2 regions of the Streptomyces sp. NPDC004838 genome follow, and region 1 is predicted to be linked to the other one. Evidence: riboswitches for the same ligand, from Rfam matches in the RefSeq annotation. Region 1 holds a riboswitch; the other holds the start of a gene.
What was found. Region 1 has a riboswitch for cobalamin ahead of ACWEFL_RS13980 (ABC transporter substrate-binding protein). Riboswitches for the same ligand answer to the same signal wherever they lie in the genome.
Positions count from the first base shown of each region.

Region 1 (5,089 bases):
ACCGTGTGGTCGTCCGGTCGGCTCTCGGGTGTACCTGTTCGGTCGCCCGGACCGGCTCTCGTACGGTCGTGGACGTCTGCGCGATCGCCCGGACCGGCCCCACGCGGTGCCCCTCGTCGTCCGGGCCCGCCTCTGCGCGGACGTCGCCCCGACGTCCATGCCGGGGCAAACGTTCGCTCAGCGGACGCTCAAATCCGGATAACAATCACATCACCACCTCGGCGTGTTTTGTTCGCCGGAGGGGTTTTTGTCCGGTTTTCCCTGTGGTGTGCGCCACTTTCGCCACCGCCGATCTCCGGCGCAACCGTGATAAATCTGCACGGCCGCCAGGGGTGCCACCCATGCGCCTGGCGGTGCCGCCACCGGCGGACCGCCGGTGGCACTCCATCCGTATCCGGGGGGATCAGGACGTATTCGGGGGGATCGGGACCTGATCCGCAACCGCGCGTCTTCGGACGGCGGACGCGGATCGGCATGGAGAAAGGGCGCACCACCATGACCTCGGTGCAGGTCGACGACACCCCCGACAAGCACGACAAGCACGACAAGCACGGCGGGCACGGCCCCACGGATCCCGGCGGCCCCGCGGGCCCCGGCGGCTCCCCGGACGACCAGGGCTACCACCGCACACTCGGCGCCCGCCAGATCCAGATGATCGCGATCGGCGGAGCCATCGGCACCGGCCTCTTCCTCGGCGCGGGCAAGGGCATCTCCAAGGCCGGCCCCAGCCTCATTCTCGCCTACGCCATCGCGGGCCTGGTCATCTTCTTCATCATGCGGGCCCTGGGCGAACTGCTCATGTACCGCCCGGTGTCGGGCTCGTTCTCCGAGTACGCGCGCGAGTTCATCGGCCCCTTCGCGGGCTTCGTCACCGGCTGGACGTACTGGCTCTTCTGGGTCGTCACCGGAATGACCGAAGTCACCGCCGCGGCCGCCTATATGACGTACTGGTTCGACATCCCGCAGTGGGTCTCCGCACTCGTCTTCACCGTCGTCCTCTACGGCGCGAACCTGATCTCCGTGAAGCTGTTCGGCGAACTCGAATTCTGGTTCTCCATGGTGAAGGTCACCGCGATCGTCGGCATGATCCTCATCTGCGCCGGAATCCTCACCCTCGGATTCTCCGACGCCGGGGACACTGCGTCCGTCTCCCTCCTCTGGGCCGACGGCGGCTTCTTCCCCAAGGGCATCGGCGGCACCCTGATGACCCTGCAGATCGTGATGTTCGCCTTCCTCGCCGTCGAACTCGTCGGCGTCACGGCGGGGGAGTCCAAGGACCCGGAGAAGACGCTCCCCAGGGCCGTCAACACCGTCCCGTGGCGGATCGCGGTCTTCTACGTGGGCGCGCTGATCATGATCCTCTCGGTGGTCTCGTGGACCACCTTCCGGCCCGGCGTCTCCCCCTTCGTCGCCGCCTTCGACACCATGGGCCTCCAGGCCGGCGCGGGAATCGTCAACTTCGTCGTCCTCACCGCGGCCCTGTCGTCCTGCAACTCGGGCATGTACTCCACCGGACGGATGCTCCGCGACCTCGCCCTCAACAGCCAGGGCCCCGCCTTCTTCACCCGGCTCACCAAGCGCGGCACCCCTCTGATCGGCACCACCTTCTCCGCGGGCCTGATGCTGATCGGCGTCTGGATCAACTACCAGTGGCCCGGCGAAGCGTTCAACAAGATCGTGTCGTTCGCCACCATCTCCGGCATGTGGGCCTGGATCATGATCCTCGTCAGCCAGCTCCGCTACCGGGCCCGAGCCGAGCGCGGCGAACTCCCGCACTCCTCCTTCAAAGCCCCCGGCGCGCCCTGGACCAGCTGGTTCGCCCTTCTGTTCATCCTCATGGTCATCGTGCTGATGGGCATCGACGAGGACGCGCGGATCTCTCTGTACTGCGCTCCCGTCTGGGCGCTGATCATGGGCGTGGCGTATCTGACACTGAAGGCCAGGAACCCGCGCGGCGCGGCGTTCGCCAAGCCCTGACCCACCCCCCGTGCGGACCGGACCGCCGGCCCTTCCGGGACCGGCCGGTCCACCGGCCGTCCCGTACCGCCCCCCGGTACGGGACGGCCCGCTGATTATGCTGATCGGCATGCTGACCCTCACCCAGGCCCTGTTCGACCAGATCGTCGCGCACGCCCGCGCCGACCACCCCGACGAGGCATGCGGCGTCGTCGCCGGCCCCGAGGGCAGCGACCGCCCGGAGCGCTTCATCCCCATGCTCAACGCGGCCCGCTCGCCCACGTTCTACGAGTTCGACTCCGCGGACCTGCTGAAGCTCTACCGCGAGATGGACGACAACGACGAAGAGCCGGTGATCATCTACCACTCGCACACCGCGACCGAGGCATACCCCTCCCGTACGGACATCACCTACGCCAACGAGCCCGGCGCGCACTACGTCCTGGTCTCCACGGCGGACGCGGACGACGCCGGCCCGTTCCAGTTCCGCTCGTTCCGCATCCTCGAAGGCGAGGTCACCGAGGAAGAGGTCAAGGTCGTCCAGGCATACTGACCCGGACCGACCCAACTCCATACAGGGGCGGCAGGACCCAGGAAGCCGGTGTGAATCCGGCGCGGTCCCGCCACTGTGACCGAGCGTCCGACGCGCCCCCGCGTCCCCGCTCGCCAGCCAGGAACTGACCGGCCGCCCTTCTCCCACCACCCAGGGGACGTGGAAATCCCCGGAGGAGGCCATCCGCATGCCCAGCCCCATGCCCCGGCGCACGAACAGCCGCGTCTCCCGGCGGATATCCAGCCGTCCGTCCCCCCGCCGCCCGGCCCGCACCGCCGCTCTCACAGCCGCCGCGCTGCTGCTCCCGCTCACCGCCTGCGGTACGGGAGACGACCGTTCCGACGCGTCGTCCGCCGACAAGCCCGCCGCCAAAGCCTCGTCAGCCTCGTCGGGTTTCCCCTACACCGTCGACAACTGCGGCGTACGGACGACCTACGACGCGCCCCCCGAGCGCGCGGTCACCATGAACCAGCACGTCACCGAGATCATGCTGGAACTCGGACTGGAGAAGTCCCTCGTCGGCACCGCCTACCTCGACGACGAGGTCCTGCCGCGCTACCGGAAGGCGTACGCCTCGGTGCCGGTCGCGGCCAAGGAGTACCCCTCCAAGGAGAAGCTCCTCTCCCTCAACCCCGACTTCGTGTACGGCGGTTACGCCAGCGCCTTCGACGCCAAGGACGGCCGCACCCGCGACGAGCTGAAGAAGTCCGGCATCGACACCCGGCTCAACGTGGAGAACTGCGTCAAGGGCAGGACGACGCTGGACGACGTCTACCGCGAGGTCGAGGAGATCGGCCGCACCTTCGGCGTCGGCGACCGCGCCCGGAAGTGGATCGACGCCTCCCGCGCCTCGGTCGCCGGGACCGCGACCGGACTGAAGGACCGCACCCCCGTACCCGTCTTCGTCTACGACAGCGGCGACAAGACCGCGTTCACGGCGGGCGGCAAGGGCATAGGCAACGAGCTGATCGCCCGCGCGGGCGGCCGCAACGTCTTCGCCGACCTCGACAAGAACTTCGGGGACGCGACCTGGGAGGAGGTCGTGGCCCGCAAGCCGGAGGTCGTCCTCATCTACGACTACGGCGCCACCACCGTCGAACAGAAGAAGAAGCGCCTGCTCGACGACCCGGCGCTGGGGGACGTACCGGCGATCAGGAACGGCCGGTTCGCCGTGCTGCCGCTCTCCGACGCGGTCCTCGGCGTAAGAGCACCCGACGCCATCGCCAAGCTGGCCCCGCAGCTCGCGCGGTGAGGACCCCAGCCGCGAAGCCCGGACCGGACGGCCCCGGTCCGGGCCCGGTCGGGTCCGCCGCGTCCCCATCCGGTGCGGGCCCGTCCGGCCCCACCGCGTCCGGGTCCGGTCGGTCCAGGGCCGACGTCTCCGGCCCCACCGCACCCCGCCCCGGACCCGTCGGGTCCGCCCCGTCAGCCGCGCTCGCGCCCGCTTCCGAGCCCGGCCCGGCCGGCCCTGCCCCGTCGAGACCTGTGCCCGCCGCGCCCGTCCCGCACGCCTCCGAGCCCCCGCCCGCCCCGCCCGCCGCGCCGCGCCCCGGACCCGTCGGGTCCGCCCCGTCGAAGACCCCCGCCACCACGTCCCGGCTCCGGTACGGAACCGTCGCCACCGGCCTGCTGCTCGCCCTCGCCGCGGCGATCGTCGCGGGCCTCGCCCTCGGCTCCGTACACATCCCGCCCGGCGAGGTCCTCCAGGCCCTGCGCCCGGACGCCGCACCCAGCCCTACCCGCACGATCATCATGGAGGTGCGGCTGCCCCGCGTCCTGCTCGGGGCGATCGTCGGCGCGGGCCTGGCCGTCGTGGGCGCCGTCCTCCAGGCCCTCGTACGGAACCGGCTCGCCGACCCCTTCATCCTCGGGATCTCCTCCGGAGCCTCCACCGGGGCCGTCGTCGTCCTCACCCTCGGCATCGGCGCCACCACCGCCGTCGCCATGCCCGCCGGAGCCTTCGCCGGGGCGCTCGGCGCACTGACACTCGTCTACTGGCTCGCCCGGCGCGACGGCTCGATGACCGGGACCCGGCTGGTCCTGGCCGGAGTCACCGTCTCGTACATCCTCACCGCCCTCACCACCCTCGTCCTCATCGCCTCCGCCCGACCCGAGCACTTCCGCGAGGCCCTGTACTGGACCCTCGGCGGCCTCGGCAGCGCCCGCTGGGACAGCCTCTGGCTGCCCGCCGCGGTCCTCGGCCTCGGCCTGCCGCTGCTGCTCGCCCTCGCCCGACCGCTCGACCTGCTGCTGGTGGGGGAGGAAGACGCCACCGTGCTCGGCCTCGACGTCGCCCGCTTCCGCGCCGCCGTCTTCGTCCTCGCCTCCTTCGTCACCGCCGTCCTCGTGGCCGTGAGCGGCGCGGTCGGCTTCATCGGCCTGATGGTCCCGCACGCCGCCCGGCTGCTCGTCGGCGCCACCCACCGCGCCCTGCTCCCCGTCGCGGCACTCGGCGGAGCCCTCGCGCTCGTCGTCGCCGACCTCGCCGCCCGTACCGTCGCCGCACCCCAGGACATCCCGGTCGGCGTCCTCACCGCACTCATCGGCGGCCCGCTCTTCCTCTGGCTGATGCGCTCCCGG
Region 1 covers NZ_JBSGAW010000010.1:91,399-96,487, forward strand. The annotation lists gene ACWEFL_RS13970 (amino acid permease) at 496-1,977, shown strand; gene ACWEFL_RS13975 (Mov34/MPN/PAD-1 family protein) at 2,087-2,509, shown strand; cobalamin riboswitch at 2,525-2,656, shown strand; gene ACWEFL_RS13980 (ABC transporter substrate-binding protein) at 2,697-3,761, shown strand; gene ACWEFL_RS13985 (FecCD family ABC transporter permease) at 4,136-5,089, shown strand, end outside.

Region 2 (5,089 bases), on a different contig from region 1:
GGCTACATCAGAGGGGTGAGGAAGCGGCGGAGCGTCTCTTCGTAACGGGCCGGGTCGGCGTTCCACATGGCCGCGTGCGGGGCGTTGAGGACGGTGTGGAGGGTGACGAGGTCGGGGCGGCCTGCGGCGAGTCCGCGGGAGGGCGCCCAGGGGGCGACGGTGTCGTCGGGGCCGTGGAAGATCAGGGTCGGCACCCGGACCGCGTACGCGCAGTCCGGGGCGAGCGGTCCGCCGCCGTTCAGTCCCGCTCTGCTCCGGGCCGCTCTCACGGCGAGCGGGAGCAGGGGTCCGGGGGTGTGGCGGGCGGCGGCCAGGGCGCGCAGGGTGGCGGCCTTGTCGAGGACGGGCGAGTCGAGGACGAGGCCGCTGATCCGGTCGCGCAGCACCGAGTCCGCGGCGGCGTGCAGCGCCATGGTGGCCCCGGTGGACCAGCCGTACAGGACCACGCGCGCGGCCCCGTTCCGTACGGCGAAGCGGAGGGCGGCGTCGAGATCGCGCCACTCGGAGTCGCCGAGGTGCCCGAGTCCGTCGGGGGAACGGGGCGCGTCGGGGTCGCCCCGGTAGCCGAGGCCGAGCACGGGCACGCGTCTGCCGTGCAGGAAGGGCAGAAGGTTCATGGGGTGTTCGCGGGTGGCGCCGAGGCCGTGCACGGCGATCACCCAGGTATCGCGGGGGCCCGGCACGAACCAGGACGGCAGGGGGCCGAGTTCTCCGGGGACGGCGACGTCCTCGTGGTCGATGCCGAGCGCGTCGGCCGGGCTGCCGAGGTGGAGTCGCGGGGTCAGCCGTACCCGGGTGCCGGGCTCCAGGCTGCCGTGGGCGACCTGCTCCAGACGGCGCACGACCGCGTCGGCGTCGTGCGGGGCTCCCTCGAACACCGGGCCGACGACGGCGTGGACGCCGTCGCCGTCGAGGCCGTACGTGCCGGGGCGCAGCGAGGCGAGGCTGCGGGTGAGGGTCACCGTGCCCGCCGCGGTGCCGTGCACGGTGAGCCGGGGGTCGCCGGGCAGGGGGCGGCTCGGGGACGCCTTGAGGGCGGCGTCGCCCGCGTACCGGGCGGCCACGACCGCCGCCGTGCCGATGCCTATCAGGGTGGTGACGGCTGTAGCCGTCGCGGTTGCCGGGCGCACGGTTCCAGTGTCGGCACGCGGGCGCCGGGGTGCCAGTGGAGGGCCGCCGTCCGGGTGGCGGCGGGCGATGCCCCCGGCCCCGGAGCGGGGATCCGGACGGCGTCGAACCGGACGGCGTGGCGGTTCCGCCGACCGGCGTGCGGCGACGGCGCGAACCGCCGCGGACGGTCCGCCGCGGAGGGCCCCGGTATCAGATACCGGAATCAGAGAAGTGAACAGAGGCACGGTGACGCAGATCACCATAAAACCGCATGAAAGCCGCTTCTCTCCCCCTTCGAGCCTCCGGAGCCGGAAAACCGGCCCCGCGAGAGAGAAAACGGAATGACGAGAACCGGTTGGAGACACCCCAAGTCCCGTCTCAGTTCATCTTCTGTTCACCCAGGTTACCTACGTTCAGCGAGCCACTGACCCCCAAAGATTGCCTGGGTAAATGGAACACATCACGCTGCTGCTCGCGATCGTGATCGTGACAGCTCTCGTGTTCGATTTCACGAACGGTTTCCACGACACCGCCAACGCGATGGCGACGACCATCTCGACCGGCGCCCTGAAACCCAAGACCGCGGTGGCCATGTCCGCCGTGCTCAACCTCGTCGGCGCGTTCCTGTCGGTGGAGGTCGCGAAGACGATCTCCAGCGGCATCGTCAACGAGTCAGGCATCACCCCAGAAGTCATCTTCGCGGCGCTCGTCGGCGCCATCCTGTGGAATCTGGCGACCTGGCTGATCGGCCTGCCGTCCAGCAGTTCACACGCCCTCATGGGCGGTCTGATAGGCGCGACCATCGCCTCGGTCGGTATCAGCGGCGTCAACGGCGGCACGGTCGTCACCAAGGTGCTGATCCCCGCCGTCGCCGCCCCGCTGGTCGCCGGCATCGCCGCGTACCTCGCCTCCCGGCTGACGTACCGAATCGGCCAGAAGGCGGGCGCGAAGGGCACCGAGAAGGGATACCGGGCGGGTCAGATCGCCTCGGCGGGTCTGGTCTCCCTCGCCCACGGCACCAACGACGCCCAGAAGACGATGGGCATCATCACGCTGGCCCTGGTGGCCGGCGGTGTGCTCTCCCCCGGCTCCAACCCCCCGATGTGGGTCATCGTCTCCGCGGGCGTCGCCATCGCGCTCGGCACCTACCTCGGCGGCTGGCGCATCATCCGGACCATGGGCAAGGGCCTGACCGACCTCCAGCCGCAGCAGGGCTTCGCCGCCCAGACCAGCGCGGCCAGCGTCATCCTCGCCTCGTCCAACCTCGGCTTCTCGCTCTCCACCACGCACTCCTGCTCCGGCGCCGTGATGGGCGCGGGCCTCGGCCGCAAGGGCGGGGTGGTCCGCTGGTCCACCGCCACCCGGATGTTCGTCGCCTGGGGTCTGACGCTGCCGGCCGCCGCGCTGGTCGCCGCGGGCTCGGAGTTCGTGACCAAGCAGGGCGACTGGGGAGTCGCGGTCGTCGCGGTCTTCCTGGTCGCGTCGAGCGGTTGGATCTGGCTGATCTCCCGCCGTCAGGTGGTCGACCACACCAACGTCAACGACACCGACCACGGCGACGGGCCCGCGGGCGTCGACGCCGCCATCGCCCAGGACGAACTCAAGACCACCATCCCGTCCCCCGCTCCCTCGGCCCCCGAAGCGGGTCCGGCGAGCCGGGCCGCGGTGTAAGGACGGATCAGCAATGAAAATCGACTGGGCAGCCCTCGGATCCGTCTTCGGCGTGAGCCTCGTCTCGACCGTCGTCGTGGTGGGCCTCTTCGCCGTCGGCGTGGTGGCCCTCAGCAAGCAGGAGGCGACGGAAGCCGGAGGCGGCTCCACCGCCCTCGCGCGCACCGGCGCGTACGCCTGCTTCGGGCTCTGCGCGGCGGCCGTGGCGTACGGGATCTATCTGATCATCACCTGACGTACGGATCCCCCCGCACCCCGCACACCCGCACCCCGCTGTACAGGTCGCGCGACCCGCACACGCACCGCCATACGTTCCACCCGGCCGGGCCGGGCGCCCTTGACGCGCCCGGCCCGGCCGTCGTCCGACTGTGGGGCTCAGCACACTGACCCTTCGCAGGTCAAGGGCGAGTTGACGGGTGTTCTCGGAGCGTGGTGGACTGCCGGAGCCATCACGACGGAAACAGAGGAAGCCGGTGCGAATCCGGCGCGGTCCCGCCACTGTGACCGGGGAACACCCCCGGAAGCCAGGAACTCTCACCGTCGGTCACGTCGAACCAGGGCGCGGACACCCTGAGTGAGGACATTTCGCCATGCGCGGCTGCGGTTCAGCTCCTGCCCCCAGAGCACTGAGTACAGCACCGATTTCACCGGCCCCCCGAGGCGAGACACCCGCCTGATCCATGCGTGCCGACCGAGTATTCGCGTACGGCGCCACCCTCGGCCTCACCGGCGACCTGCTGCTCGGCGATCCCCGCCGGGGACATCCCGTCGCCGTGTTCGGGAGGTCCGCGGGCGCCGTCGAGCGCGTCCTGTGGCGTGACCACCGCGGCTGGGGCGCGCTGCACACCCTCGTCTGCGCCGGGGGCGCGGCCGCGGGGGCCGTGTTCCTCTCGCGCGCCGCTCGCCGCGCTCCGGCCGCGTCCGTGGCGCTGACCGCCGCGGCCACCTGGACCGTCGTGGGCGGTACGTCCCTGGTGCGCGAGGCCCGCGCCGTCGCGGACGCGCTCGCCGCGGGTGACATCGAGGCGGCCCGCGAGCGGCTTCCCCATCTGTGCGGCCGCGATCCCAAGTCCCTGGACGGACCCGGAATCGCCCGCGCCGTCGTCGAATCCGTCGCCGAGAACACCTCCGACGCCGTGGTCGGCGCGCTGGTGTGGGGCGCCCTGGCGGGCGTGCCCGGTCTGGTGGGCTTCCGGGCCGTCAACACGCTCGACGCGATGGTGGGACACAAGTCGCCCCGCTACCTGCGGTTCGGCTGGGCCTCGGCACGCCTCGACGACCTCACCGGCGCGCCGGGCGCACGGCTGACGGCGGCACTCGCCGCACTCGCGGGCGACGACCCGCGAGGAGCGGTCCGGGCCTGGCGCGCCGACGGCCGCCGGCATCCGAGCCCGAACGCCGGGCCCGTCGAGGCGTCGTTCGCGGGAGCCCTCGGCGTACGGCTCGGGGGAACGCTCTCGTACGGCGGGCGGGTGGAGCACCGGCCCGTGCTCAACGGCGGTGGACGCCCGGTCGCCGTCGGGGACATCGAGCGGGCGGCCCGGCTGTCGCGACGGGTGGGCCTGCTGGCGCTGGGCACGAGCATCGCCGCCCGGCTGCTTCTCCAGCGGGTCGCGGGGCGAAGCGCACAGACGAGGGCGACGAGGGGAGGGACCCGATGACCGGTCGCAGGCGGGGCGGCGGGCTGCTGATCGCCGGAACGACGTCCGACGCGGGCAAGAGCGTGGTCACGGCGGGAATCTGCCGCTGGCTCGCACGCCAGGGCGTGAAAGTGGCTCCGTTCAAGGGACAGAACATGTCCCTCAACTCCTTCGTGACCCGTGACGGCGCGGAGATCGGGCGGGCCCAGGCCATGCAGGCGCAGGCCGCCCGTGTGGAGCCGACCGCGCTGATGAACCCCGTACTCCTGAAACCGGGGAGCGACCGCAGCAGCCAGGTCGTCCTGCTGGGCCGACCCGTCGGGGAGTTGAGCGCGCGCGGATTCTTCGGAAGCGCCGAGCCCGCGACGCGCCAGGGACCGGGGGCGGCGGCCGCGTCGCCCGGCACGGGGCTGCGCGGCGGTCGGCGGGAGGCGCTGCTCTCCACCGTCGTGGAGTGCCTGGAGGAGCTGCGGGGCACGTACGAGGCCGTGATCTGCGAGGGGGCCGGGTCTCCGGCCGAGATCAATCTGCGGCGTACGGACCTCGTGAACATGGGCATCGCGAGAGCCGGGAACCTCCCGGTGCTCGTCGTCGGGGACATCGACCGCGGCGGCGTCTTCGCCTCCTTCTTCGGCACCACCGCGCTCCTCGGCCGTGAGGACCAGCGG
Region 2 covers NZ_JBSGAW010000033.1:41,145-46,233, reverse strand. The annotation lists gene ACWEFL_RS30220 (alpha/beta hydrolase) at 3-1,130, opposite strand; gene ACWEFL_RS30215 (anion permease) at 1,561-2,781, shown strand; gene ACWEFL_RS30210 (hypothetical protein) at 2,795-3,016, shown strand; cobalamin riboswitch at 3,202-3,337, shown strand; gene ACWEFL_RS30205 (cobalamin biosynthesis protein) at 3,462-4,442, shown strand; gene ACWEFL_RS30200 (cobyric acid synthase) at 4,439-5,089, shown strand, end outside.
Region 2: linked by a shared signal. The riboswitch ahead of ACWEFL_RS30205 (cobalamin biosynthesis protein) and the one ahead of ACWEFL_RS13980 (ABC transporter substrate-binding protein) in region 1 are both predicted to bind cobalamin.